2 regions of the Kocuria turfanensis genome follow, and region 1 is predicted to be linked to the other one. Evidence: predicted binding sites of a transcription regulator. Region 1 holds the regulator's gene; the other holds the start of a gene.
The links. The regulator HrcA, encoded in region 1, represses chaperone genes, less so after heat shock. The targets are predictions, from matches to a motif close to TTNGCACTCGNNNNNNNCGAGTGCNAA.
Positions count from the first base shown of each region.

Region 1 (9,608 bases):
AGGCGCTCCCGGGCAGGTCCACCTGGGTGACGTCGCCGGTGATCACCATCTTCGAGCCGAAGCCCAGGCGGGTGAGGAACATCTTCATCTGCTCGGGCGTGGTGTTCTGCGCCTCGTCGAGGATGATGAACGCGTCGTTGAGGGTCCGCCCGCGCATGTACGCGAGGGGGGCCACCTCGATCGTGCCCGCCTCCATGAGCCGCGGGATGGACTCCGGGTCCATCATGTCGTGCAGCGCGTCGTAGAGCGGGCGCAGGTACGGGTCGATCTTCTCGCTCAGCGTCCCCGGCAGGAACCCGAGACGCTCCCCCGCCTCCACGGCCGGGCGCGTGAGGATGATCCGGGAGACCTCCTTGGCCTGCAGCGCCTGGACGGCCTTGGCCATGGCCAGGTAGGTCTTGCCCGTGCCGGCCGGGCCGATGCCGAACACCACGGTGTGCTCGTCGATGGCGTCGACGTAGGACTTCTGGTGCAGGGTCTTGGGCCGGATCTTGCGGCCCCGGCTGGAGAGGATGTTCTGGGTCAGCGCTCCGCTGGGCCGGGCGGAGAGGTCGCGGCCGATGAGCTCGAGCAGCTGCGTGATCACCTGGGGGGTGATCGCGGTCTCGCGCCCGGCGAGGACCTTGAGCTCGTCGAAGAGCGTCGCGGCGATCTGCACGGGGCCGCTCGGGCCCTCGATGCCGAGCTCCAGCTCCCGCGGGCGGGTCGAGAGGCCGGGGAAGGCCGTCTCGACCTGGCGCAGGGTGTCGTCCCCGGAGCCGAGGCAGCGGACCATGGTCTCGCGGTCGGGAAAGGTGATGACGGTGCGGGCCGTCAGTGGGCGCGTGGTGCCGGGCAGCGTCTCAGTCATGGGTGCGGCCCGTGGGGCCGTGCTCTCGCTCTCTCGATGGGTGCTGTGCTTCGGTGCGGGTGCCGGTGCGGGTGCCGGTGCGGGCACCGTGGTGCGGCGGCGGGCGCCCCGCGGGGGCCGGCCCTGCTACCAGGGTACCGCGCGGCCCCGGCGCCCGGGCCCGCCGGTGCGGAGATTCCGATTTGGTATCGGTCACGGTGGCGCGGCCGTTCCGGGCGTGGGGCCCCGGGACGCTGTGCTGGAATGGTCGGGTCCTCCGGCAGGGGGACGGGTGCGGCCCCCGGCCGGCCGCACCGGCATCCCCCACCGACCCCGCAGAGACGAGGTGCGCGTCCCCCCATGGCCCCTGACCTGTTCCGGCCCCCCACCGGGGGCGCCCGCCGCCGCGCGGTCGCGCTGTCCACGGCCTGCCTCCTCGTCCTCGCCGGGTGCGCCCCGGGGGCCGGGCCGGCGCCCCACGACGCCGTTCCCGCCTCCGGCACGGCGCCCGTCTCCGCGGCTGCCGCCGCGCCCGGCCCGGCGAGCAGCGGCTCCGGCGCCGCCGGCGGCAGCAGCAGCGCGGTCGCCACCACGAAGGTCCCGGTCTACTGGGTGGGGGCGGCCGACGGGGAGCAGCGGCTGTTCCGCGAGTTCCGGGACGCCGCCGAGGGCCCGACGGCCGTGGACCCCATCGCGGCAGCGGCCGGGCTGCTGACCACCGCCGCGCCCCAGGACCCCGGCTACCGCACCCTCTGGTCCCCGGTGGACCAGGTGGGCAGCTCCACGTCCCCGGACGGCACGATCACCGTCGACCTGCCCGCCGAGGCCTTCCGCGCCGGCCTGGACGAGCAGGACGCGCGCCTGGCGCTCCAGCAGCTCGCCCACACCGTGACGGCCACGGCGAGCAGCACGGGGCTGCTGCCGCAGAACGCCGAGCCCGAGGTGGTGGTGCTCGTGGACGGGAGGGCCCGGGAGGAGGTCTTCGGCTCCGTCCGGCTCGACGAGCCCCTGCGCCCCGACGGGAGCCTGGAGGCGCCCCTGTGGCTGCTGGACCCCCGGGAGGGCCCGCACCCCGAGGGCGCCGTCGAGATCTCCGGCCGGGCCCTGGAGGGCGTGGCCGACTGCCGGTGGGCGGTCCTCGACGAGGACGGGGCGACGGTCGCCGGCGGCGCGGTGCGCACCACCGCACGCGACGACGGGACGGTCGGGTTCCGCACGGAGGTCGAGCTGGCCCCCGGCCGGTACGAGGTGACGGTCACGGGCCGGGACGCCGAGGGCGGGACCGTGCGCGACGACGGCGCCGTGGAGGTCGTCCCGCGCTGAGCGGCCGGGCCCGCCGGGACGTGTGCGGGGCGACCCGGCTCAGCCGGGGGCGCCGTCCCAGCGGCCCAGCGCGGCGCTGAGCACGGCCAGGGCGACCGGGCCGGCGGTGGAGCTGCGCAGCACCTCGGGCCCGAGACGCAGCGTCCGCGCCCCGGCGCCGGCCAGGGCCTCGAGCTCGCCCGGGGCGATGCCGCCCTCCGGGCCGACGACGAGCACGATCCGCTCCGCCGCCTCCCAGGGCCGGTGCGGACCGCCGAGCAGTCCCGCGAGGGAGTCCCGGGCCTGCTCGTGCAGCACGACCCCGGCCGTGCCCGGCCGCCCCAGCAGAGCGGCCAGCTCACGGGTGGTGCTCAGCGGCAGGACCTCGGGCCAGTGCGCCCGGCGGGACTGCTTGGCGGCGGCCGCCACGGTGTGCACCCACTTGTCGTGGCTCTTGGCGGCACGCTCCTTCTTCCACCGCACGATGGAGCGCTCCGCCTGCCACGGCACCACCGCGTCGACGCCCAGCTCGGTGGCCGTCTCGACGGCGAGGAGGTCGCGCTCTCCCTTGGCCAGCGCCTGGGCGAGCACCAGCCGGGGCCGGCGGAGCGGGTCCGCGCTCACCGCGGCCAGGCGCACGTCCATGCTGTCCCTCCCGGCGGCGACCAGCTCCCCGGTCGCCCGCGCGCCCGCGCCGTCGACCAGCTCGAGGCGCTCCCCGGGACCGAGGCGGCGCACGGTGACGGCGTGGCGGGCCTCCGGCCCGGTGACGGAGAGCACCGCGCCCGGGCCGAGCCCGTCGAGCCGGCCGGGCTCCACCTTGAAGACGGGCAGGCTCACAGGTCGAAGCGGTCCTTGAGCCGCGAGAAGAACCCGCCGGAGCCGGCGGGGCTGTTCAGCGTGGTGCCGGTGGCCTGCTCCTCCCCGCGCAGCCGGGAGAGCTGCTCCAGCAGCTCGCGCTGCTCGTCGTCGAGCCCCGTGGGCGTCTCGACCTCCAGGTGGACGTAGAGCTCACCGCGGCCGCCGCCGCGCAGCCGCGTGGCGCCGAGGTCGTGCAGGGTGACCGTGTGGCCCGTCTGGGTGCCCGGGGCCACCGGCACGTCGCGCTCCCCGTCGAAGGTCTCGAGGGTCACGGTGGTGCCCAGCGCCGCGGAGGTCATGGGCACGCGCACCCTGGCGTGCAGGTCGTCGCCCTGCCGCTCGAAGGTCGGGTCCGGGTCGACCTTGAGCTCGACGTAGAGGTCCCCGTTGGGGCCGCCGGCCGTGCCCGCCTCGCCCTGGCCGGAGAGGCGGATCCGGTTGCCGGAGGACACCCCGGCCGGGATCTTGACGGTCAGCGGGCGCCGGTCGCGCACCCGGCCCTCGCCGTAGCACTCGTGGCAGGGGTGCTTGATGACCGTGCCGAAGCCGTCGCAGGTGGCGCAGGGAGCCGCGGTCACCACGGTCCCGAGGATGGACTGCACCTGGCGCTGGACCTGGCCGGCGCCGTGGCAGACCTCGCAGGTCTCCGGGCGGGTGCCCTCCTGGCAGCAGCTGCCGTTGCAGGTGGGGCAGACCACCGCGGTGTCCACGGTGATCTTCTTCTCGGTGCCGAAGACCGCGTCCTTGAGGGACACGCGCACGTTGATCAGCGCGTCCTGGCCCTGGCGGGTGCGGGAGGCGGGCCCGCGCCGGCCCGCCCCGGAGCCGCCGGCGCCCTGGAAGAAGGTGTCGAAGATGTCCTGGAAGCCGAAGCCGGTGCCCGGGAACCCGCCGCCGAAGCCGGTGTCGGTGCCGTTCTCGTTGCCGGTGGCGTCGTACACGCGCCGCTTCTCGGGGTCGGCGAGGACGTCGTTGGCGTGGGAGACGCGCTTGAACTCCTCCGCGGCCTCGGGGCTGGGGTTGACGTCCGGGTGCAGCTTGCGGGCCTTCTTCCGATAGGCCTTCTTGATCTCTTCCTGGCTGGCGTCGCGGGACACACCCAGGGTCTCGTAGTGATTGCTCACCGTGGTCCGTTCTGTCGAGAGGTCTGGTGGGAGTTCTGGTGCCGGGCCCCGGCGCCGGGGCCCGCGGGGGCTCAGCCCCCGAGGATACGGGAGAGGTAGCGGGCGACGGCGCGCACGGCCGCCATCGTGGACGGGTAGTCCATGCGCATGGGGCCCACGACCCCGACCTTGGACTGGGGCCCGTAGCCGGTGGCGACGACCGCCGCCTCGGACAGGGGCCCCGCGGCGTTCTCCGCGCCGATGCGCACGGCCACGCCGCGGGCGTCCTGCTCCATCTCGGAGAGCAGCCGGAGCATGACGACCTGCTCCTCGAGCGCCTCCAGGACGGGACCGATGCTCAGGTGGAAGTCCCCGGTGGCGCGGGCCAGGTTGGCGGTGCCGGCCATGACCATGCGGTGCTCGGCCCCGCCCGTGGCCAGGGCCCCGACGACCTCGGCCACCGTCTCCGCGGCCGGGCGCAGCGGGGGCGCCATGTCGGCGGTCATCGCCACGAGCGCCGCGGGCACCGCGGCCAGGGAGCGGCCGACGGCCGCGGCCAGCACCCGGGCGCGCAGCTCGAGCAGCTGCGCCTCCTCCAGGGGGGCGGGCAGCACGGCCACGCGCTGGGCGACCCGTCCGTTGGTGGGGATGAGCACCACGAGCACCCGGCCCGCGCCGAGGTCGACGACCTCCACGTGGCGCACCGTCACCCCGGACGCGTGCGGGTACTGCACGACGGCCACCTGGTGGGTGAGCTGGGCGAGCAGGCGCACGGTGCGCTCCATGACGTCGTCGATGTCCGCGGCGTCGTCGAGCAGGCTCTGGATGGCCCGGCGCTCCGGGCCGGAGAGCGGCTTGACGGCCGCGATCTGGTCCACGAAGGTCCGGTAGCCCTTGTCGGTCGGGATCCGGCCCGAGCTCGTGTGGGGGGCCGTGATCAGGCCCTCCTCCTCGAGCGCGGCCATGTCGTTGCGCACGGTGGCCGAGGAGACACCGAGCCGGTGCCGCTCCACGAGGGCCTTGGAGCCCACGGGCTCCTGGAAGTGCACGTAGTCCTCCACGATGGCCTGCAGGATCTGCAGTCGTCTCGGATGGTTCACGTCGCTCCTCCCCGTCGTCTCCTCGGCACCCGGGCCGCCTGGCACTCGGGCGGCCACAGTGCCAGCGCGATCCAGTGTAGCCCCCGTGTCCGACCCCCGGTCCTGCCCGCCCGGTTTGGTACGCTTCCGGCTGATCCGCGCCGGACGGGCGGGACCGCGACCGGGAGGACGAGCATGAGCGACTACGGCTGGGGGCCGCGCAGCCTCGACGACGCGGGCCTCTCCCGGCGGAAGCCGGCCTCCGCGGAGGTGCCGGTCGCCCCCGGGCTGCTCCTGGAGGACGTCACCACCGGCTGGGTCGGGGCGGTCGTGTCCCTGGAGACGATCGGCGGGATGCGGGTCATGGGCCTGGAGGACCGCCGCGGCCGGGTCAAGGCGTTCCCGCTCGGACCGGGCTTCCTGCTGGAGGGCGAGCCCGTCGTCGTCGTGGAGCCCCGCCGGGCCCCGGCGGCGAAGCGTCCCGGGCGCACCCGCTCCGGCTCCGTGGCCGTGGAGGGGCTGCGGGCCAGCACCGCCAGGGCCTCCCGCGTCTGGGTCGAGGGGTACCACGACGCCGAGCTCGTGGCCAAGGTCTGGGGGCACGACCTGGCCGTCGAGGGCATCGTCGTGGAGCCGCTGCACGGCGTCGACGACCTGCCGGCGGCGGTGCAGGAGTTCGGGCCGGGCCCGGGCCGGCGGCTGGGCATCCTCGTGGACCACCTCGTGCCCGGCTCCAAGGAGTCCCGGATCGCCGAGCGGACGATGCGCCTGCCCGGGGCGCCCGGCAACGTGCTGGTGCTGGGCCACCCGTACGTGGACATCTGGCAGGCGGTCCGGCCCCGGGTCCTCGGCGTCGAGGCCTGGCCCGTGGTCCCGCGGGGCACCGACTGGAAGACCGGCACCGCCGCGGCCCTCGGCTGGCCGCACCGCACCCCCGGGGACCTCGGCCGGGCGTGGCAGCACATCCTCTCACGGGTGGACAGCTACGCCGACCTCGAGCCGGCGCTCCTGGGGCGGGTCGAGGAGCTCATCGACTTCCTCACCGCCCCGGGGGCCTGAGCCCGTCCTGGGCGGGCGCGACCGACGTCACGTCACACAGGCACACGTGGGCGGGCGGGCCCCGTGCAACTTCCGAACCGGCCGGTAGAATCGAGCCACGCCATCCGTCGACCGCAGCCGTGCCGCGGTCCCACCCCCGAAGGACTTCCGTGCCCGTGCAGACCGACCCCCGATCGAGCCACGAGAACGCCGAGGCCCCGTTCGAGGGCCTCTCCCCCGTGGCGCAGCCGCTCACCGTCGCCGAGGACCACCAGTGGGCGACCCTGGCGCACTTCGCCGGGGTGGTCGGCTTCGTGCCCTCGTTCCTCATCCACCGCGTCTTCCGCGGCCGGGGCAGGTTCACCGAGCAGGAGTCGCGGGAGGCGATGAACTTCACCCTGCTGCCCACGCTCGTGGTGGTCGCCGGCGTGCTGCTCGCGCCCGTCCCGTTCGTCGGCTGGTTCTTCGCGCTCGCGGCCGCCGCCGCGTGGCTGCTGCTGGCCGTCGGCTCCCTGGCCGGCGGGATCCGGGTCAACCACGGGGAGCCGTACCTCTACCGGTTCAACACCCGGCTGTACGACCGGCTCGCCGAGAAGCTGCGCGAGCGGTCGCGGGAGCGCGCCGCCCGCCGCTGAGGCACCCGCCGCCGGGCCCGGCGGGGTCGTCCTGGCCGGTCAGCTCAGCAGGCGCCGCACCACGGCGTCGCCCAGGAGCCGGCCCCGCAGGGTCAGCACCAGCGTCCCGCGCAGCGCCGGCCCGGGCTCGACGAGGCCGTCGGCGATCAGACCCGCCACCGCGGTGCGCCCGTCGCCGTCCAGGGCCGCCACGGGCAGGCCGTCCCGGATCCGCGCCTCGAGCATCACGCGCTCGAGGTGGCGGGTGTCCGCGTCGAGGATCTCCCGCCCGGCCGCGGGGGACTCCCCGGCCCGCACCCGGTTCGTGTAGGGCACCGGGTGCTTGAGGTTCCACCAGCGCGTCCCGCCCACGTGCGAGTGGGCGCCGGGGCCGATCCCCCACCAGTCCTGGTTGTGCCAGTACGCGAGGTTGTGCCGGCTGCGGTGGGCCCGGGCGTCGGCGCCGCGGGCGGGCCGGGACCAGTTGCTCACCTCGTACCACTCGAAGCCGGCCTCCCCCAGGATCCGGTCGGCCAGCTCGTACTTGTCGGCCTGGTCGTCCTCGTCCACGGGCGGGACCTCCCCGCGCCGCATCCGGGCGGCCAGCCGGGTGCCGTCCTCGATGATCAGCGAGTAGGCCGAGACGTGGTCGGGCTCGTAGGCCACGGCCGTGCGCAGCGAGTGCTCCCAGTCGGCCAGGGTCTCCCCGGGGGTGCCGTAGATCAGGTCCACGCTCACGCCCAGTCCCGCCTCGCGCGCCCAGGCGACCGCCCGCGGCACGTTGTCGGGGTCGTGGGTGCGGTCCAGGACGGCGAGCACGTGCGGGGCCGCGGACTGCATGCCGAAGGACACCCGGGTCACTCCGGCCTCCGCGAGGACCCGCAGGGACCGCGGGGTCACCGAGTCCGGGTTGGCCTCGGTGGTGACCTCGGCGCCCTCGGCGAGGCCGAAGCTCTCCCGGGCCTGCGCCAGGACGGCGGCCAGATCCTCGGCGGGCAGCAGCGTGGGGGTGCCGCCGCCGAAGAACACGCTGTGCAGGGGCCGGGCGTCCACGCCGGAGTCCTGCAGCACCCGGCGGGCCCAGCGCACCTCCGCGGCGGCGTCGGCGGCGTAGGCGTCCTGGGACACCCCGTCGCCCAGTTCCACGGCCGTGTAGGTGTTGAAGTCGCAGTACCCGCAGCGGACCGCGCAGAACGGCACGTGCACGTAGAGACTGAGCGTGCGCTCGGCGGAGCCCTCGGCGGCGGAGGCCGGCAGCCGCCCGTCCAGCGGTGCGGGCAGGCCCTCGGGCTGGGCGGGGGCCACTACTTCTTCTTGTCCTTCGCCCCGGCCTCGTCGGAGGACAGCGCCGCCACGAACGCCTCCTGGGGGACCTCCACGCGGCCCACCATCTTCATCCGCTTCTTGCCCTCCTTCTGCTTCTCCAGCAGCTTGCGCTTGCGGGAGATGTCGCCGCCGTAGCACTTGGAGAGCACGTCCTTGCGGATGGCCCGGATGTTCTCGCGCGCGATCACCCGGGAGCCGATGGCGGCCTGGATGGGGACCTCGAACTGCTGGCGCGGAATGAGCTCGCGCAGCTTGCCGGTCATCATCACCCCGTAGGAGTAGGCCTTGTCCCGGTGGGTGATCGCGCTGAACGCGTCGACCGGCTCGCCCTGCAGCAGGATGTCCACCTTGACGAGGTCGGCGGCCTCCTCGCCCTCGGCCTTCCAGTCCAGGGACGCGTAGCCCTTGGTGCGGGACTTCAGCTGGTCGAAGAAGTCGAAGACGATCTCGGCCAGCGGCAGCCGGTAGCGCAGCTCGACCCGGTCCTCGGAGAGGTAGTCCATGCCCTTGAGCTGCCCGCGCTTGGACTGGCACAGCTCCATGATGGCGCCGATGAACTCCGAGGGCGCCAGCACCGTGGCGGCGACCATGGGCTCGCGGATCTCGGCGATCTTCCCCTCGGGGAACTCGGAGGGGTTCGTGACGACCCGCTCGGAGCGGTCCTCCAGGGTGACGTTGTAGCTCACGGACGGGGCGGTGGAGATCAGGTCGAGGTTGAACTCCCGCTCCAGGCGCTCCCGGACGATCTCCAGGTGGAGCAGGCCCAGGAACCCGCAGCGGAAGCCGAAGCCCAGGGCCGCGGAGTTCTCCGGCTCGTAGACCAGCGCGGCGTCGTTGAGCTGGAGCTTGTCCAGGGCGTCGCGCAGGACCGGGTAGTCGGAGCCGTCGATCGGGAACAGGCCCGAGAAGACCATCGGCTTGGGGTCCTCGTAGCCGCCCAGGTTCTCGGTCGCCGGGCGCTGGTGGTTGGTCACGGTGTCGCCCACGCGGGACTGGCGCACGTCCTTGACGCCGGTGATCAGGTAGCCCACCTCCCCCACGCCCAGGCCCTCGGTGGGCTTCGGCTCGGGGGAGATGACGCCGATCTCCAGCAGCTCGTGCTGGGCGCCGGTGGACATCATCCGGATCCGCTCCCGCGGGGTGAGCTTCCCGTCGACCACACGGACGTAGGTGACCACGCCGCGGTAGGTGTCGTAGACGGAGTCGAAGATCATCGCCCGCGACGGGGCGTCGGCCCGGCCCACGGGGTGCGGGACCTCCTGGACGATCCGGTCCAGGAGCGCCTCCACGCCCTCCCCGGTCTTGCCGGAGACCCGCAGCACGTCGTCGGGCTCCACGCCGATGAGGTTGCCCAGCTCCTGGGCGTACTTCTCGGGCTGGGCCGCGGGCAGGTCGATCTTGTTCAGCACCGGGATGATCGTGAGGTCGTTCTCCATGGCCAGGTACAGGTTGGCCA
Region 1 is NZ_CP014480.1:562,194-571,801, forward strand. It holds gene AYX06_RS02590 (PhoH family protein) at 1-850, opposite strand, end outside; gene AYX06_RS02595 (GerMN domain-containing protein) at 1,190-2,152, shown strand; gene AYX06_RS02600 (16S rRNA (uracil(1498)-N(3))-methyltransferase) at 2,192-2,971, opposite strand; gene dnaJ (molecular chaperone DnaJ) at 2,968-4,116, opposite strand; gene hrcA (heat-inducible transcriptional repressor HrcA) at 4,188-5,195, opposite strand; gene AYX06_RS02615 (DUF3097 domain-containing protein) at 5,370-6,233, shown strand; gene AYX06_RS02620 (DUF4870 domain-containing protein) at 6,383-6,847, shown strand; gene hemW (radical SAM family heme chaperone HemW) at 6,887-8,131, opposite strand; gene lepA (translation elongation factor 4) at 8,131-9,608, opposite strand, start outside.

Region 2 (19,656 bases), 610 kb from region 1:
CCGTCGGACTGCCCGGCCACGGGGATGCGCAGCGGACGGCCCTCGGCGCGGGTCCGGCCGTCGAGCACGGCCCCGGCCGACATCGACTCGGTGTCCGCCCAGGCCACGAGGTCCACGACCCCGGCGTGGTGCAGCCGCACCGACGCCCCGCGCTCCGCGAGCCGGCGGGGGAGGTCCAGGCCGGCGCCGAGGTGCATGGCGAGCACGCGGGCGAAGTCCCGGGCGCCGTGCTGGAGCCCCTTGGCCTCGACCTCCTCCGGGTGCAGCGAGGTCACGATCCGGGTGGTGTGCCGGGCCCGGGTCATGGCCAGCACGAACGCCTGCCTCCCGTGCCGCTCGGACAGCGCGCCGAGGTACGGCACGGTGCGGCCGTTGGCCGTCTTGCCGAAGCCCAGGGAGAAGATCACGGTGTCCCGGACGATGCCCGCCGCACGGTGCAGGTCGACCACCCGGAAGGACTCGGGCCCCGGGGCGAAGAACGCCGCGGTGGCCGGCTCCTCCCGCATCCGCCGCCGGACGGCCTCGGCGATCCGGGCGGCGTGCACCGCGCTGGCCGTCACCACGGCCAGGGAGCGGCGCGGGTGGCCGGCGGCGTGCTCGAACACCAGCTCCACGACCCGGCGGACCTCGGCGGCGGGCGCCTGGATGCCCTCGATCCCGGCGGTCAGGGCGCCCACGCCGTCGGGGACGTACTCCACGGAGAGCGCCGGCGCGGTGCCGGTGACGGACTCGCCGTGCGGCAGCCGGCGCAGCCGCCCGCCGTAGAACTGCTCGTCGAGGTAGTGGAAGACCCGCTCGTCCATCGACCGGTGGACGGTCCGCAGCGTCCGCTCCGGCACCACGCGGGAGAGGGCGTCGAAGGCGCTGTCCACCTCGACCACGGGATGGGCGCCCGGGGCCGGCGCCGCGGTGGGCGCCACGGTGAAGGGCTGGGGCCGGCCCAGGTGCGGGTCGCCGAACGCGATGACCTGCCGGCAGCGGGTCAGCGCCGGCAGCACCGCCGCGAGCGGGGAGCTCTCGGCGTCGAGCACCACCACGGCGTCGAAGTCGTGCTCCTCGGGCAGCGCCGCCGAGAGGACGAGCGGGCTGGCCGTCCACACGGGCACCAGCGAGCCGATCAGCTCGCCGGCGGAGGCGCTGACCTCCTCCAGCGGGGCGGCGCCGGCGCGCAGCATCCGGCGCAGGGCGGCGCCGGCGCGCGGGGACCGCCGCACGGTGCGCTGCCAGCGGTCGGCGAGCTCCCACAGCAGCCGGCCGGCGCCGGAGGCGATGTGCGCGGCGTCGGCGCGCCGGAACGTGGACTCCACCGTGCGCAGGGTGTGCCCCTCGGGCATCGCCAGGAAGTCGTCGCCGGTGATCATGGCCTCCAGAGTGGACTGCCACCAGGCCAGGTCGAACTCCCCGGGCACCTGCTCGGGCGGCACGGTGCGCCGCACCAGGTCGTCCACGAGCTCGCCGAGGCCCTGGCCGCGCAGCTCGTCGAGCAGGACCGTGCGCTCGGGCAGCATCTCGAGGTTGTCCTCGTCGTTGATGAGCCCGTCCAGGGTCTCGCGCAGGCGGTCGATCGGCCGGGCGAGCAGGTCCTCGCCGGCCGGGGCGCCCTCGAGCGCGATCGCCAGGCCCTCCAGGTCCTCCACGAACCGGGCGTGCACGGCCGCGAGCTCCTCCACCCGCTCGGAGACCACGGGGTGCTTCGACGACGTGGCCCACTCCTGCCACCGCTCCCTCTGCGACTGCACCCGCACGAGGGCGCTGTGCAGGTCGGACAGGTGGACGCCGTGCCGGATGTACTCCTTGGCGGCCTTGCGCAGCCGCGAGCGCTGCAGGCCGGTCATCTCGATCCCGTGCTCGCGCCGCCAGGCGGAGCCGGCGGTGGCGGCGACCAGGTCCGTGACCGGCCGGTCGTAGATGTCCGGGGTGAACCGGGTCAGGGAGTCCTGGACCTCCTGGAGCAGGCGCAGCTGCCGCCCCCACTCCGGGACGGTCGTGCCGCCGCGCAGTCCGCTGGTGGCCAGGACGTGGCGCATCCCGGTCTCCAGGGTGGTCAGCTCGAGCAGCAGGGACTGGGCGAGGCGGTGGGCCTGGCGGGACTCGTCCTCGTTGACCAGCCGCGCCCCGCTCCACGGCCCGGCCAGGATCCCGGCGTCGAAAGCTCCGAGCTCGGCGGCGCGCCCGAGGCGGGCCACCACGGCGTCCCGGTCCGCGACGGCGTCGAGCACCGAGCGCGGGAAGCGCACCGCGGTGGCCGGGGCCGGGCGGCGGGAGGTCAGCTCGGCGAGGGCCTGCACCGCCCGGTACGGGGAGACGGACCAGCGCGGGCGCACGGTGTGCAGGGACCGCACGTGCTCGGCCAGCTGGTCGCGGCTGGTGCGCAGCGTCTCGTGCAGCTCGGCGAGGTCGGGGCGCTCGGCGCGCTCGTTGCGGGCGACCGCGCGGATGAGCTGCTGGGCCACGTCGGCGTCGCTGAGCTGGGAGGACAGCGGCAGCACCGCGGTGCCCAGCCCGAGCCCGTCCATCCGGCGCCCGAAGGCCGCCAGCGTGGTGCGCCGCTCCCCCAGCACCAGGACGGTGCGCCCGGCGGCCACGAGGGTGCCCACGGTGTTCACGGCGGTGTCGAGCTGGCCCGTGCCGGGTGCGGCGGTGACCACGAAGGAGTGCCCCTGCGCCGCGAGGTCCAGGACCTCCTGCTGGGGGCCGTCGGCGTCGAGCAGCAGCAGCTCGCCGGCGGGGTCGCGTTCGTCCAGCGGGGGCGCGTCGTGGGAGATCTCCTGCACCTGGGGGATGCGCCCCACGGTGGCGGCCTTGAGCCGGGCGAGGTCGCGCACCACCGCGGTGCGGGCCACGACCGACAGGTCGGCGGGACGGTCGTGCAGGTCCGCGAACGTGGAGACGAGCAGCTTGTGCTCCACGTGCATCCCCGGCACCGCCCCGGCCAGGGTGCGCAGGGTCTCCAGGGCCGGGGCCGGGTCGAGCCGGCGGGTGCCGTAGGCGAGCCGGGCCAGCTCCCCGGAGGTGAGGTCCACGCCGTGGTCGGCGGCCAGCCGGCGGACCATCGCGGGGTTGAGCCGGGCGGGGCCCACGAGCTGCAGCTCGAAGTCGTCGAGCTCGGGGCGCGGCCTGAGCGTGAGCGGGGCGAGCAGCACCGGGGCGATCCAGCGCCGCTGGCCCGCCCCGGTCGGGTCCGAGCCCTTGGGGCGGGCGAGCCAGGAGGCGGTGCCGGCGGCGAGGTACGCGGCGTCGAGCCCGTGGTTGACCGACAGCTCGTGGATCTTGGTGCGCAGGGAGCGCGCGGCCCGCACGGCCAGACCGTAGGCCTGGGGGTCGTGCACGATCGTGGACAGGCGGGTGGGCCGGCCCATGAGCAGCTGCGCCTGGCCCGAGGAGTTCGCCTCGGTCAGGTCGATGCAGACGTTGTCGACCTGGTTGAAGTCCAGCAGGGTGTCCGGCCCGGTGTAGGCGTCCATCTGCCGGGTCCACGGCTGCAGCGAGACGCGCTCGGGCGGCGTCCCGGGGGTGTCCGACGTCTGGGGGGTGCGGTCGGATGCGATCGACATGGTTCTCCTCCTGCGCCGCGGCCCGGGGGCCGGGCGCGCACGGGCCGGGTGGTCCGCGCGGACCACCCGACCCCGGCTGCTCGTGTCTCGCCCGTGCGGGGGCGGCTCCTGCGGGGCTGCCCCCGCACGACGGCTACTCCCGCTGGATGCCTACTCCCACTCGATGGTGCCCGGGGGCTTGGACGTGACGTCCAGCACCACCCGGTTGACCTCTTCGACCTCGTTGGTGATCCGGTTGGAGACGCGGGCCAGCAGGTCGTAGGGCAGGCGCGACCAGTCGGCGGTCATGGCGTCCTCGCTGGAGACCGGGCGCAGCACGATCGGGTGCCCGTAGGTGCGGCCGTCGCCCTGCACGCCCACCGAGCGCACGTCGGCCAGGAGCACGACCGGCATCTGCCAGACCTCGTCGTCGAGCCCGGCGCGGGTGAGCTCCTCGCGGGCGATGGCGTCCGCCCGGCGCAGCACCGCGAGGTTGGCCTCGGTGACCTCCCCGATGATCCGGATGCCCAGGCCGGGGCCGGGGAAGGGCTGGCGGCCCACGATCTCGTGGGGCAGGCCCAGCTCCCGGCCCACGGCCCGCACCTCGTCCTTGAACAGGGTGCGCAGCGGCTCCACGAGCTCGAACTGCAGGTCCTCCGGCAGCCCGCCCACGTTGTGGTGGCTCTTGATGTTGGCGGCGCCCTCCCCGCCGCCGGACTCGACGACGTCGGGGTAGAGGGTGCCCTGGACGAGGAAGCGCACGGGCTCCCCCTCCTGGGCGGCGGTGCGGGCGACGGCCTCCGCGGCGGCCTCGAAGGAGCGGATGAACTCCCGGCCGATGATCTTGCGCTTCTGCTCCGGGTCGGTGACGCCGGCGAGGGCGCCGAGGAAGCGCTCCTTCTCCTCGGCCACGTACAGGTTGACGCCGGTGGCGGCGACGAAGTCCTTCTCGACCTGCTCGGCCTCGCCCTCCCGGAGCAGGCCGTGGTCCACGAACACGCAGGTGAGCTGGTCGCCCACGGCCCGCTGGACCAGGGCGGCGGCCACGGCGGAGTCCACGCCGCCGGAGAGCCCGCAGATCACGGAGGCGGAGCCGACCTGCTCGCGGATCCGTTGGACGTGCTCCTCGATGATGTTGCCGGTGGACCAGGTCGGCTCCACGCGCGCGCCGTCGAACAGGAAGTGCTCCAGCACCTTCTGCCCGTGCACGGAGTGCTTGACCTCGGGGTGCCACTGCACCCCGTACAGGCGGCGGGTGTCGTCGGCGAACGCGGCCACCGGGGTGGTCTCGGTGGAGGCGAGGACCTCGAACCCGGCGGGCGCCTCGACCACGGAGTCGCCGTGGCTCATCCACACGGTCTGGGTGCCGGGCGAGCCCTCGAGGATGGAGGCGCCGGGGCCGCCCACGGCGGTCGCGGTGGTCGCGCCGTACTCGCGGGCCCCGGTGTGCGCGACCGTGCCCCCGAGGGCCTGGGCCATGGCCTGGAAGCCGTAGCAGATGCCGAAGACGGGCACGCCGGCCTCGAAGAGGGCGGGGTCCTGCTGCGGGGCGTCCTCGGCGTAGACGGAGGACGGGCCGCCCGAGAGGATGATCGCCGCCGGCTGCTTGGCGAGGATCTGCTCGGTGGACCAGGTGTGCGGGACGATCTCGGAATAGACGTTGGCCTCGCGGACCCGGCGGGCGATCAGCTGCGCGTACTGCGCGCCGTAGTCGACCACCAGGACCGGGCGCTGCTCCAGCTCGGTACGGGTCTCAGGTGTTTCGGTCACGCCCTCCATCCTAGGCCAGGCGCGGGAGAGGCTCAGTACCGCTTGGCGGCCTTCGGGTTGGCGCGCAGCTCCGCGGTGGTCGAGGCGTGGATCTTGCGCTCCACCACGAAGGACAGGAACGGCACGACGCCGCCGAGGGCCATGACCACCAGCTGGGGGAAGGGCCAGCGCATCAGCGTCCAGACCCGGAAGCAGGAGACGAGGTAGACCACGTAGAACCAGCCGTGCACGATGAGGATCCACGTGGAGATGTTGACCCCGCCGGCGAGGTTCTCCAGCTCCAGGTCCTGCCAGCCCAGGGCCACCGTCTGCCCCGTGAGCTTGTCCGTGCCCCCGGCGATCAGATCGTAGCCCAGCCCGTAGCGGGTGATCATCTCGGCCACGAGCAGCAGCAGGAACGTGCCGGAGATCCAGGCGCAGACCATGTAGAAGGTCAGCGCCCCCCGGATCTGGGCCTCGGTGCCGCCGAAGCGCCGGCGCGGCTGCAGGGCCGTCCGGCGCGGGACCCGGCCGGGACCGCCGGTCGCGGGCCGGGCGTCCTGCGGGAGCGAGACCCGCACCCCGTCGGTGCGCTCCTTCGGGGAGGGGGTCGGCTGGGTGGGTTCAGTCATGGTGGGCTCCGGTCCTGTCCTGGGTCCTGTCGTGGGCGCCCGCTCCGCGGGCCCGGTCGCCGGGCTGCTCGCCGGGCTGGTCACGGGGCTGGTCGCCGGGCTGGTCGTCGAACCAGTAGTACTCCCCCGCCTCGGGGTCGTAGTAGTAGTAGCGCCCGCTCGCCTCGTCGAGGTAGTACTCGCCCTCGAAGTAGAAGTACTCCTCGGGGTGCTGCTCGCGCAGCCACTCGTCGCGCACGAACCGCCACCAGATGTAGAGGGCGAAGCCGGCGAAGACCACCCACTCGACCGCGTAGAAGAGGTTGAGCAGGTTCACGGACTCGTCCGTGGGCTGCTGGTCGATCTCCAGCTCGGACAGCCGCGGGCTCAGCAGCGCCGGGTCCGCGACGAGCGTCCCGTCCTCGCGGAGCTGGAAGGGCGCGGAGGCCGGGTTCTCGGCGAAGGCCGCCACGAACCCGGCGTAGAGCGGGGCGTCCCAGAGGTTGGTGAGCTGGGCCGGGGACACCGTGCCCACCTGGCCGTCCGGCAGGTCCTCGCCGGGCACCGGGCCCTCGGCGGGCAGGTAGCGGCCGACGACGCCGACCCGGCCCTCGGGCTCCGCCGGCACGGCCGCGGGATCCGCGGTCCAGCCGCGGGCCACGGCCACGGTGAGCTCGCCGGCGGCGTCCGGCCACCGCCCCGCGCTGTCGGCCACGGTCAGCGCCGAGACGACCCAGTACCCCTCGGTCCCGTCCTGCAGCCGCCCGGGGACCAGGAGCGTGGAGCCGTCCCGGTAGTCCCCGGTGACCGTGACCAGCTGGTCGGCCTGCGCCGCGGTGACGGGAGCCCCGGCCTCGGCGGCCTCGGCGAGCGGGACGGCCACGTCCTTGGCGGGGTCCTCCACCGTGCGGGCCCGCTCGCTGGACTCCAGCTGCCACTGGCTGAGCAGCACGAAGCCCACGGCCAGCCCGAGGCTCACGAGCAGCGTGAGGATCGATCGGGGGCGCAGGGCGGTCGTGAGCACCCGTCAAGGCTAGTGCGCCTTCCTGGACGTTCGCCAATTCCGGCCCGCCCGCACGGGACGACGGCGCCGGCCCCCGTGCCGGGGTCCGCGGGGACCCCGGCACGGGCGGGGCTCAGCCGCGGATGACCACCTCGGCGCGCTGGAACTCCTTGAGCTCCAGGTACCCGGTGGTGGCCATCGACCGGCGCAGCGCGCCCACGAGGTTGGAGGTGCCGTCCACGTGCCGGGAGGGGCCGAAGAGGACCTCCTGCAGCGGCCCGACCGTGCCCACCCGGGTGCGCAGTCCGCGCGGGAGCTGCCCGTGGTGGGCCTCCGCGCCCCAGTGCCAGCCCTGCCCGGGGGCCTCGGCCGTGCGGGCCAGGGCGGTGCCCAGCATCACGGCGTCGGCGCCCATCGCGAGGGCCTTGACGATGTCCCCGGAGACCCCCACGCCGCCGTCGGCGATGACGTGGACGTAGCGGCCGCCGGACTCGTCGAGGTAGTCCCGGCGGGCGGCGGCGACGTCGGAGATCGCCGTGGCCATGGCCGCGTGGATGCCCAGGGTGTTCTGGATCCGCATGGACGCGCCGCCGCCGAAGCCCACGAGCACCCCTGCCGCGCCGGTGCGCATGAGGTGCAGGGCGGGGGTGTAGCCGGCCGCGCCGCCCACGATGACCGGGACGTCGAGGTCGTAGATGAACTTCTTGAGGTCCAGGGGCTCCTGGTTGCGGGAGACGTGCTCCGCGGAGACCGTGGTCCCGCGGATCACGAAGACGTCCACCCCGGCGTCCAGGACCGTCCGGTAGTGCTCCACGGTGCGCTGCGGGGTGAGCGAGCCCGCCACGATCACGCCGGCCTCCCGGATCTGGGCGAGCCGGGCGGTGATCAGCTCGGGCTGCACCGGGGCCTCGTAGAGCTCCTGCATCCGGCGGGTCGCGGCCGGGGCGTCGTCGCCGGAGAGGTCCGCGATCTCGTCGAGCACCGGCTGCGGGTCCTCGTAGCGGGTCCACAGCCCCTCGAGGTCCAGCACGCCCAGTCCCCCGGCGCGGCCGAGGGCGATGGCCGTCTCCGGGGACGTGGCCGAGTCCATCGGGGCGCCCAGGAAGGGGATCGAGAACCGGTAGGCGTCGATCTGCCAGTCCGTGGAGACGTCCCGGGGGTCGCGGGTGCGGCGGGAGGGGACGAGGGCGATCTCGTCGAGGGAGAAGGTGCGGCGGGCGCGTTTGGACCGGCCGATCTCGATGTCGTAGCTCATGGTGTCCTTTCCGGAGGGTGCAGCGGACCGCCGCTCAGCGCTGGTAGTTGGGTGCTTCGACGGTCATGGTGATGTCGTGCGGGTGGGACTCCTTGAGCCCGGCGGGGGTGATGCGCACGAACCGGCCCTTGTGCTTGAGCTCCTCCAGGCTGTGGGCGCCCACGTAGAACATGGTCTGGCGCAGGCCGCCGTCGAGCTGGTGCACCACGGCCGAGAGCGGGCCCCGGTAGGGCACCTGGCCCTCGATGCCCTCGGGGATGAGCTTCTCGTCGCTGGAGACGTCGGCCTGGAAGTAGCGGTCCTTCGAGTAGGAGGTCTTCTTGCCGCGGGACTGCATGGCCCCCAGCGAGCCCATCCCCCGGTAGGTCTTGAACTGCTTGCCGTTGACGAAGATCAGCTCGCCCGGGGACTCGTCGCAGCCGGCGAGCAGGGAGCCGACCATGACGGAGTCCGCGCCGGCCACGAGGGCCTTGCCGATGTCGCCGGAGTACTGCAGGCCGCCGTCGGCGATCAGGGGCACGCCCGCCGGGATCGCGGCCTTGGCCGCCTCGTTGACGGCGGTGACCTGGGGCACGCCCACGCCGGCGATGATGCGGGTCGTGCAGATCGAGCCGGGGCCCACGCCGACCTTCACGGCGTCCGCGCCGGCGTCGACGATGGCCTGCGCGCCGTGCCGGGTGGCGGCCTGGCCGCCGATCACGTCCACGTGGGCGGCGGCGGGCTCCGCCTTGAGCCGGGCGACCATCTCGAGCACGCCCTGGGAGTGGCCGTTGGCGGTGTCGATGAACAGCGCGTCCACCCCGGCCTCCACGAGGGCCATGGCGCGCTCGAAGCCGTCGCCGAAGAAGCCGACGGCGGCGCCGACGCGCAGGCGTCCCTCGTCGTCCTTCGTGGCGTACGGGTACTGCTCGGCCTTGGTGAAGTCCTTGATGGTGATCAGCCCGGTGAGCCGGCCGGCGTCGTCGACCAGCGGGAGCTTCTCGATCTTGTTCGAGGCCAGCAGGGCGTGGGCGTCGTCCTTGGCCATCCCCACCTTGCCGGTGATCAGGGGCATGGGCGTCATGATCTCGTGCACCCGGCGCTTCGGGAAGTCGCTCTCCGGCAGGTAGCGGGTGTCCCGGTTGGTGATGATGCCCAGCAGCTTCTGCTCCGCGTCCACGACCGGCAGCCCGGAGACCCGGTAGTAGCCGCAGAGCCGGTCGAGCTCCTCGAGGGTCGCGTCCGGGGAGATGGTCACGGGGTCGGTGATCATGCCCGACTCGCTGCGCTTGACCCGGTCCACGTGCTCCGCCTGGTCCTCGATCGAGAGGTTGCGGTGGATCACGCCCAGGCCGCCCTGGCGGGCCATCGCGATGGCCATCGGGGACTCGGTGACGGTGTCCATGGCGGCGGACAGCAGCGGCACCTCCAGGGTGATGCGCCGGGACAGCCGGGTGCGCGTCGAGGCCTCCGACGGGATGACGTCCGTGTTGCCGGGCAGCAGCAGGACGTCGTCGTAGGTCAGCCCGGTGAACCCGAACGGGTCCTCGGACAGGGCGGTGGGGACGGCGGTATCCGACACGGTGGGGCCTTTCAGCTTCGAGGGAGTCCCGTCCATTCTACGGGCCTGCCGCCGCGCCGGACCGGCCGGCGGCCGGGCTGTGCCCGGTCTCACGGTGCCGGGCGGGGAGCGACGCCGTCGGCGGCCAGGGCCTCCCGGACCCGCTCGACGAACATGGGGGCCAGCGTGCGCACGTACTCGACGGTGAGGTGGTTGTTGTCCCAGTAGGTGTACACGTTGCCGACGACCGGTGGGCAGCGTCCGTCCGGGCAGATCAGGTCCCCCATGTCGACCATCGACACCCGGTCCAGCTCGTCGGCCACCGGTGCCAGCGGGCTGTCCGGGCCCAGGATCACGTGGGAGGCGGCGCACTCGGCGGCGTCGGCGCCGTGGTCCACAGCGCACTGGGCGGGGACGAAGTCGAAGCGGGCGTTGTCCCGCAGCCCGATGACCTGGATGCCGCGCTCGGCCAGGCCGCGGATGCGCTGCTCCATCCCGGGGGTGAACTGCTCCTCGTCCTCGTCCGTGCTGCGGGTGCCCTGCAGCAGCACCAGGTCCGGTCCCACGGCCTCGACCACGGGGTCGGTGCCCTCCAGCCAGCGGGCGCAGGCCTCGTGGTCGGCCACCTGCTCCTCGACGGTGGAGTACATGCAGTTGCCGCGGATGTAGGTGACCACCCGCCAGTCGTTGGCCTCGGCCAGCTCCTCGACCGCCGGGATCCACATGTGCACGTGGCTGTTGCCGACGACCAGGAGGGTCGCGGCGGGCTCGGCGTTCGGGACGGTGTCGAAGCACCACTGCTGGTGGCGCTCGGAGATCCCCAGTTCCGCGGGACAGGGCTCGCCCAGCCCGGGCTTCCGGTAGTGGTCCCCGGTGACCACCGGGATGGCCGGTGCGTCCGGGTCGGCCTGGCCGCGGTACCCGGGCAGCAGGACCGCGGCCCCGGGGTTGTTGCGGTCCGCCTCGGCGAGGATCGCGGTGGCCCGGCGGTCCTCGGCGTGCTGCAGGGACAGCACCGGGGCCGCGACCAGGGCCAGGCAGAGCACCACGACCCCGGCCAGCCGCCGCTTGGACTGCTCCGGCCAGGACCAGGCCCTGAGCCGGTCCTCGACGAAGCGGGTGAGCAGCACGGCCAGCAGCACCGACAGCAGCACCAGCAGCACTCCCGACCGGGGTCCGGCCATGGGGCGGTCGCGCAGCACCAGGTAGGTGATCAGCAGCGGCCAGTGCACCAGGTACAGCGCGTAGGAGGCGTCCCCCAGCCGCACCAGCGGCTTCGAGGCCAGGACCCGGTCCAGCCCGAACCGGGACCCGGAGCGCCCGGCCACGATGATCGCCGCCGCCGAGGCCAGCGGCCACAGCGCGATCCACCCCGGGAACGCCCCCTGCACGTCCACCAGCACCCCCACCGAGACCATGCTCACCAGCCCGGCCCAGCCCAGCACCACCCGCACCCTGGGCGAGGGCCGCAGATACGGCAGCGCCAGAGCCAGCAGCGAGCCCAGGGCGAACTCCCACAACCGGGTGCGGGTGTCGAAGTAGGCGAACTCCTGCTGGGCGGCCGTGGAGTGCACCGACCACGCCAGGGAGACGGCGAAGATCGTCCCGAACAGCACCGCCAGCACCGGCACCGGCCGCCACCCCCGCCACCGGCCCAGCAGCCAGGCCACCCCGAAGACCAGCGGCCACACCAGGAACACCTGCCCCTGCACCGACAGCGACCAGAAGTGCTGGAACGGGGAGGCCGTGGAGTGGTCGGCGGCGTAGTAGTCCACCGCGTTCAGCGCCAGCGCCCAGTTCTCCACGTAGAACACCGAGGCCAGCCCCTCGGCCCGCCAGCGTCCGACGTCGTAGGCCGGATAGAGCAGCTCGACGAGCAGCAGGGTGCCGAGCACGGTGAGCGCGGCCAGGGGCAGCAGCCGCTTGAACACGTGCAGCCAGTAGCGCCCGATCGCCAGCGGCCGGCCCGACTCCAGCTTGCGCACGAAGGACAGGGTGAGGAAGAACGCCGAGATCAGCAGGAACACGTCCACCCCGCCGGAGACCCGCCCGAGGAACACGTGGTAGAGCACCACCAGCAGCACCGCCACGAACCGCAGCCCCTGCACCTCCGGGCGGAAGCCGGAGTACCGGGCCACCCGCCGGGCCGTGGCCGGGTCGCCGGCGCCGGGCGCCCCCGCGGCCGAGGCCGACGAGGGCCCGTCGGCGGGCCGCGGGGCACCGGTGCGCACCGTGCTCACGAGACGGCCCCGGATCCGGCGGCCCCGAGGAGCCGCTCCTCGAGGGCGGGGGCCATGGTCCGCGCGTAGGTCCAGGTCAGGTGGTGCGGGTCGAAGAAGACGAAGGCGTTGCCCACCACGGGCCGGCACAGGCCCTCGGGGCAGATCAGGTCCGTGAGGTCCAGGGAGGTGAACCCGGGGCGGTCGCGGAGGGCGTCGGCGGGATTCACCGGGGCCAGCACCTGTGCCACGGGGACCTGGCACCGGGCCGCGTCCTCGCCGTGGGTCTGCGCGCACTCGTAGGGGTTGAAGTCGAAGCGGGGGTTGTCGCGGAAGCCGACGACCTCGATCCCCTGGCCGGTCAGGCGGTCGACCAGCTCCGGGAAGCCTCCGACCATGGCCTCCGCGGATCCGTCCATCCGGGCCGCGTAGGTCGACGTCGTCAGGACCATGTCCGGGTCGAGGCGCTCCACGTAGTCGAGGGCCGCCTCGTTGCCCTCGTGGCACGCGTCGCCCTCCGGCCGGACGGCGAAGGCGCAGCCGGGCTGCAGGACGGCGACGAGCTGCCAGCCGCGCTCCTCCGCCAGGGGGATCACCGCGCCCATGAACTGCTCCATGTGGGAGTTGCCGACCACCAGGACGGTGCGCTCGGGGTCCGGCAGGGCCGGGGTCTGGCGGCAGTGCTGCTCGAGCAGCTCCTGCTCCGGGGCGAAGCGCCCCGAGCAGGGCTCGGGCAGCCCCACCCACTCCTCCTGCAGCGCGGAGGCCAGCGGCAGCGTGGGCGCCTCCGGGTCGCCGCGGAACTCGAAGCCCGGCTGCAGCACGGCCGCCCCGGGGCTGTTGCGGGCGGCCTCCTCCGCGAGCAGCGCGGCGCGCCGGGCGTCGGCCTGCTGCCAGGCCAGCACCGGGACGGCCACCAGGGCCAGGCTCACCGCCACCGACACCGCCAGCCGCCGCTTGGTGCGCTCCGGCCACGCCCAGCGCTGGAACGGGCGCTCCACCAGGGCCGTGGCGAGCACCGCCAGCACCAGGGAGACGAGGATGATGACCACGCCCGACCGCGGCCCGGCCACCGGCCGGTCCCGGAGCACCAGGTAGGTGATCAGCAGCGGCCAGTGCACCAGGTACAGCGCGTAGGAGGCGTCCCCCAGCCGCACCAGCGGCTTCGACGCCAGGACCCGGTCCAGCCCGAAGGGGGACCCCGACCGGCCGGCCACGATGATCGCCGCCGCCGAGAGCAGCGGCCACAGCGCGATCCACCCCGGGAACGCCCCCTGCACGTCGATGAGCACCCCGACCGAGACCATGCTCAGCATCCCGGCCCAGCCCAGGGCCACGCGCGCCGCCCGGGGCGGGCGCAGGTAGGGCACCGCCAGGGCCAGCAGCGAGCCCAGGGCGAACTCCCACAGCCGGGCGCGGGTGTCGAAGTAGGCGAAGGCCTGCTGGGCGGCGGTGCTGTGCACCGACCACGCCAGCGAGACCACGAACACGGCGCCGAACAGCACCGCCAGCACCGGCACCGGCCGCCACCCCCGCCACCGGCCCAGCAGCCAGGCCGCGGCGAAGACCAGCGGCCACAGCAGGAACACCTGCCCCTGCACCGACAGCGACCAGAAGTGCTGGAACGGGGAGGCGGTGGAGTCGTCGGCGGCGTAGTAGTCGACCTCGGCCCGGGCCAGGGCCCAGTTCTCCACGTAGAACACCGAGGCCAGCGCCTCGGTGCGGATCCGGTCGATCCGCGCCTCCGGGTAGAACAGCCACGCGAGCACGAGGGTGCCCAGGACGGTGAGCACGGCCAGGGGCAGCAGCCGCTTGAACACGTGCAGCCAGTAGCGGCCCAGGGCCAGCGGCTGGCCGGCCTCGAGCTTGCGCACGAAGGACAGGGTGAGGAAGAACGCCGAGATCAGCAGGAAGATGTCCACCCCGCCGGAGACCCGGTCGAGGAAGACGTGGTAGAGCACCACCAGCAGCACCGCCACGAAGCGCAGCCCCTGCACCTCCGGGCGGAACCCCGCGTAGCGGGCCACCCGCCGGGCGGTGACCGTGTCGGCCGGGGCCGGGACGCCCTGCTCGCGAAGGCTGGTCATGGGCATCTCCTGGGAACACCGTGCCGCCGAGGGGCGCGGGCAGTGGTCGGATGGGACCCCCGCACTCTACCGGAGGCGGCCGGGCACGGGCGGCAACGGCCGACGGACCCGCCCCGCGCGGGCGGGACGGGTCCGTCGGACGGGCGGCGCGGGTCAGTGCTGGTGGCCGTGCCCCGCGTCCTCGGCGGGCTTGTCCACCACGAGGGTCTCCGTGGTGAGCACGAGCGCCGCGATGGAGGCGGCGTTCTGCAGCGCCGAGCGGGTGACCTTGACCGGGTCGATGATGCCGGCGGCGACCATGTCGACGTACTCGCCGGCGGCGGCGTCGTAGCCGTGGCCGGGCTCCAGGTCGGCCACGCGGGAGGCGACCACGGCCCCGTCCTGGCCGGCGTTCTGCGCGATCCAGTACAGCGGCTGGCGCAGCGCGCGGCGGACGATGCCGAGCGCGGTCGCCGCGTCGCCGGTGAGCCCGAGGTCGGACTCGTCGAGGACCTTGGCCGCGTGCACCAGGGCGGTGCCGCCGCCGGAGACGATGCCCTGCTCGAGCGCCGCGCGGGTCGAGGACACGGCGTCCTCGATGCGGTGCTTGCGCTCCTTGGCCTCGACCTCGGTGGCCGCGCCGACCTTGATCACGGAGACGCCGCCGGCGAGGCGGGCGAGCCGCTCCTGGAGCTTCTCGCGGTCCCACTCGGAGTCGGTGCGCTCCACCTCGGCGCGGATCGTGGCGACGCGCTCCTGGATCTGCTCCGGGGTCCCGCCGCCGTCGACCACCGTGGTGGTGTTCTTGGTGACCGTGACGCGGCGGGCCGTGCCCAGCTGCTCCAGGGTCACCTGGTCGAGGCTGATGCCGAGCTCGGAGGTGATGAACTCGCCGCCGGTGAGCACCGCGAGGTCCTGCAGGATCGCCTTGCGGCGGTCGCCGAACCCGGGGGCCTTGAGCGCCACGACGTCGAGCGTGCCGCGCAGCTTGTTGACCACCAGGGTGGACAGGGCCTCACCCTCGACGTCCTCCGCGATGATGGTCAGCGGCTTCTTGGCCTGCAGGACCTTCTCCAGCACCGGCATGAGCTCCTGCACGGAGGAGATCTTGCCCTGGTACAGCAGCACCAGGGAGTTCTCCATGACCGCTTCCTGGCGCTCGGCGTCGGTCACGAAGGACGGGGACAGGTAGCCCTTGTCGAACTGCATGCCCTCGGTGACCTCGAGCTCCACCTCGGTGCTGGAGCCGTCCTCGACGGTGATGACGCCGTCCTTGCCGACCGTCTCGAAGGCCTGGGCGATGAGCTCCCCGATGGCGGGGTCCTGCGCGGAGATGGTCGCCACGTGGGCGACGTTGACGCCCTCGACCGGGCGGGCGTTGTCCAGCAGGCGCTGCGCGACGGCCTCGACGGCCTTCTCGATGCCGCGCTTGAGGCTCAGCGGGTCCGCCCCGGCGGCCACGTTGCGCAGGCCCTCCTTGACGAGCGCCTGGGCGAGCACGGTGGCGGTGGTGGTGCCGTCGCCGGCGACGTCGTTGGTCTTGGTCGCCACCTCCTTGGCGAGCTGCGCGCCGAGGTTCTCGTAGGGCTCGTCGAGCTCGACCTCCCGGGCGATGGTCACGCCGTCGTTGGTGATCGTGGGGGCGCCCCACTTCTTGTCGAGCACCACGTTGCGCCCGCGGGGGCCGAGGGTGACCTTGACGGTGTCGGCGAGCTTGTTGACGCCGTTCTCGAGGGACTTGCGGGCGGCATCGTCGAATGCCAGCTGCTTGGCCATGAGCGAAGAGCTCCTTCTGGGTGGCTGGTGGTCCAGCGGGGTTCGGGAATCGGGGACGACGAAGGGTGCCCGCCGCGGGCCCGCCGGGGAAGCGGGGCGCGCGGCGGGCACCCTTCGTCAGGACTGCGCGGTCTGCGCGGGGTCTACTTCTCGACGACGGCGAGGACGTCGCGGGCCGGGAGCACCAGGTACTCCTCGCCGTTGTACTTGACCTCGGTCCCGCCGTACTTGGAGAAGATCACGACGTCGCCCTCCTTGACGTCGACCGGGATGCGGTTGCCGGAGTCGTCGACACGGCCGGGGCCCACGGCCAGGACCTTGCCCTCCTGGGGCTTCTCCTTGGCGGTGTCCGGGATGACGAGGCCGGAAGCGGTGGTCTGCTCAGCGGCGAGCGGCTGAACGACGATGCGATCCTCGAGGGGCTTGATGGAGACCGACACGATCTCTCCTTCTCTGTAGGCGTGGAAAGCGGTGGGCGACCGCGGGCAGGGCCCGCCGTCGTGCTTCGGGCCGGTTGGCGCACCAACCGTCGTCGCGGTGCCGATCGATCGCCTGGCCCTTAGCACCCTCACCCGGAGAGTGCCAAGGCCGACTATAGGAGTCGCCTAGCAGTCGGTCAAGGCGAGTGCCAGCGCGGCGGAGCGGCCGATCCGCGTGCGGCCGAATTAGGGCACGCCGGTATTGCCCAATGATTTGCCTCCCCCGCCCGCGCCCTCTAGGTTGAGCGGTAAGGCAAGCCTTACCTCGGCCGAGAACCGGTGCCGCCCCCGACGTCCCGTGCACCCGCACCGGGGCGTCGCCCCGTGCGGAGCCCCGCCGTGCGCCCCGCCGGGGGCGGCGCGACGGGGCTCCGCAGCCGAATCCGCGCACGAAGGAACACCATGAACCGCACCCAGTACCCGGCCGCCCTCCTGGCCGCCGTCAGCGCCCTCGCCCTCACCGCCTGCGGTGGAGCACAGGGCAGCGAGACCGCGTCCACGGAGTCCTCCGCCGCCTCCACGGCCACGGCCGCGGTCGAGGTCGAGGACAACCACGGCACGCAGACCGTCGCCGCCCCGCCGTCCACCGTGGTCGCCACCGACAACCGCACCTTCGAGACGCTGGCCGACTGGGACGTCCGGCTGGCGGCCGCCCCGCGCGCCCTCATGCCGGACACCATCGCCTACGCCGACGACGAGTCCGTCACCGACATCGGCAACCACCGCGAGCCCGACCTCGAGGCCGTCGTCGCGGCGGACCCCGACCTCATCGTCAACGGTCAGCGCTTCGCGGACTACCGCGAGGACTTCGCCGACCTCGTGCCGGACGCCACCGTCGTGGAGCTCGACCCGCGGGAGGACCAGCCCCTCGACGAGGAGCTGAAGCGGCAGACCTCGGTGCTGGGCGAGATCTTCGACCGCACCGCGGAGGCCGAGGAGATCAACGGCGCCTTCGACGAGGCGATGCAGCGCGTCGTCGAGGGGTACCGGCCCGGCGACACGGTCATGGCGGTCACCGTCTCCGGCGGCGAGATCGGCTACGTCGCCCCGGGTGTGGGCCGGACCCTGGGCCCGCTGTTCGAGATCTTCGACTTCGCACCGGCCCTCGAGGTCGAGGGCGCCAGCGACGACCACCAGGGCGACGACATCTCGGTCGAGGCGATCGCGGACTCGAACCCCGACTGGATCCTGGTGATGGACCGCGACGCGGCGATCGCCGCCGACGACGCGGAGTTCACCCCGGCGCAGGAGGTCCTCGAGAACGCCGAGGCGCTGCAGGACGTCACCGCGGTGCGGGAGGACCACGTGGTCTACATGCCCAAGGACACCTACACCAACGAGGGCATCCAGACCTACACGGAGTTCTTCAACACCCTCGCCGACGCCATGGGCGAGCAGGACTGACCCGTCGTGCGGACGACGGTGGCGGGGCCTGCGACAGCGGGCACCACCACCGTCCCGCGCCGGGCACGAGGCCGGAGGAGAGGCTCCCCCATGACGACGACCACACCGCGACCCCGGAGCCGCACGGGCGGCAAGGGCGCACTGTTCGACCGGAAGCTGCTCGCCGGTGCGCTCGGGGTCCTGGCGCTGCTGGCCGCCTCCCTCCTCACGGGGGTCTACGACGTCTTCGGCGCCGAGGGCGGCGGCGCGATGTTCGCGATCACGCGGATCCCCCGCACCGTCGCCCTGGTGCTCGCCGGTGCGGCCATGGCGATGTCCGGGCTGGTGATGCAGCTGCTCACGCAGAACCGGTTCGTGGAGCCCACCACGACGGGCACCACCGAGTGGGCGGGGCTCGGGCTGCTCGTCGTCACGCTGCTGGTGCCCACCGCGAGCCTCCTCACCCGGATGACCGGGGCCGTGGCGGCGGCCTTCGTCGGGACCATGATCTTCTTCCTCTTCCTGCGCCGGGTGTCCCTGCGCTCCTCCCTCATCGTCCCCATCGTCGGGATCATGCTGGGCGCGGTGGTCGGCTCCGCCTCGACGTTCCTGGCGCTGCAGACCGACATGCTGCAGAACCTGGGGGTCTGGTTCGCCGGCAGCTTCACCTCGGTGCTGCGCGGCCAGTACGAGGTGCTGTGGATCGTGCTGCTGGTCGGCGTCGCGGTCTTCCTCGTGGCGGACCGGCTCACCGTCGCCGGGCTCGGTGAGGACGTCGCCACCAACGTCGGGCTGAACTACCACCGGACCGTCCTGCTCGGCACCGGGCTGATCGCGGTGGCCACCGGCGTCGTGACCGTCGTCGTCGGCAACCTGCCGTTCCTGGGCCTCATCGTCCCCAACATCGTCTCGATGGTCCGCGGCGACGACCTGCGCAGCAACCTGCCGTGGGTGTGCCTGCTGGGCATCGCCATCGTGACGGTGTGCGACCTGATCGGGAGGATCGTCATCATGCCGTTCGAGATCCCGGTGTCGGTGATCCTCGGGATCGTCGGCGCCGTCGTGTTCGTCCACCTGCTCCTGAGGCAGCGTCGACGTGTCTGACGCCGTGCTCGCGACCCCGACCGCCCCGGCGGCACCGCCGGCGCCCGGCGCCCGGCGCGGCACCGGCCCCTTCCCCACGCCGCGGGCCCGGCGGCGGTACTGGACCGTCGTGGCCGTGCTGGCCCTCGCCTCGGCGGGCTTCGCCTTCGGCCTGCTCGCCTGGGACAACCCGATGCCGGTGGGCTCGGACGGCTTCTGGCGGATCGCGGAGCGCCGGGCCACCGGCGTCGTCATCATGGCGGTCGTGGCCTTCTGCCAGGCGATGGCCACCGTGAGCTTCCAGACGGCCACGACCAACCGCATCATCACCCCGTCGATCATGGGCTTCGAGTCCCTCTACGTGGCGATCCAGACCTCCACGGTCTACTTCCTGGGCGCCGCCGGGATCCTCGTCCTGCAGGGCGTGCCGCAGTTCCTCCTGCAGGTCGCCCTCATGGTGGCCCTGTCCCTCGCCCTCTACGGGTGGCTGCTCTCCGGCCGGTACGGGAACCTGCACGTCATGCTGCTCGTGGGCATCATCGTCGGCGGAGGGCTCGGCTCGGTCTCGACGTTCATGCAGCGCCTGCTCTCCCCCAGCGACTTCGACGTGCTCTCCGCCCGGCTGTTCGGCTCCGTGACGAACGCCCACGCCGACTACCTGCCCGTGGCCGTCCCGCTGTGCCTGCTGGCCGGCGGCCTGCTGTGGTCCGGCTCCCGCCGGCTCGACGTGCTCGCCCTCGGGCGGGAGGCCAGCCTGAACCTCGGGGTGCGGCACCGCGCCGAGGTCATGCGCACGCTCTTCCTCGTCTCCGTCCTCATGGCGGTCTCCACCGCGCTGGTGGGCCCGATGACGTTCCTGGGCTTCCTGGTGGCGACCCTCGCCTACCAGTTCGCCGACACGTACGACCACCGCCGGGTCTTCCCGGTGGCGGTCCTCACCGGCTTCCTCGTCCTCACCG
Region 2 is NZ_CP014480.1:1,170,715-1,190,370, forward strand. It holds gene AYX06_RS05380 (hypothetical protein) at 1-3,554, opposite strand, end outside; gene guaA (glutamine-hydrolyzing GMP synthase) at 3,705-5,312, opposite strand; gene AYX06_RS05390 (DUF3817 domain-containing protein) at 5,336-5,914, opposite strand; gene AYX06_RS05395 (SURF1 family cytochrome oxidase biogenesis protein) at 5,907-6,917, opposite strand; gene AYX06_RS05400 (GuaB3 family IMP dehydrogenase-related protein) at 7,030-8,151, opposite strand; gene guaB (IMP dehydrogenase) at 8,186-9,748, opposite strand; gene AYX06_RS05410 (acyltransferase family protein) at 9,802-11,931, opposite strand; gene AYX06_RS05415 (acyltransferase family protein) at 11,928-13,997, opposite strand; gene groL (chaperonin GroEL) at 14,151-15,752, opposite strand; gene groES (co-chaperone GroES) at 15,896-16,192, opposite strand; gene AYX06_RS05430 (siderophore ABC transporter substrate-binding protein) at 16,634-17,635, shown strand; gene AYX06_RS05435 (ABC transporter permease) at 17,726-18,718, shown strand; gene AYX06_RS05440 (iron chelate uptake ABC transporter family permease subunit) at 18,711-19,656, shown strand, end outside.
Region 2: a site for HrcA is predicted at 16,358-16,384, ahead of groES (co-chaperone GroES). Genes of this name have one in related genera too.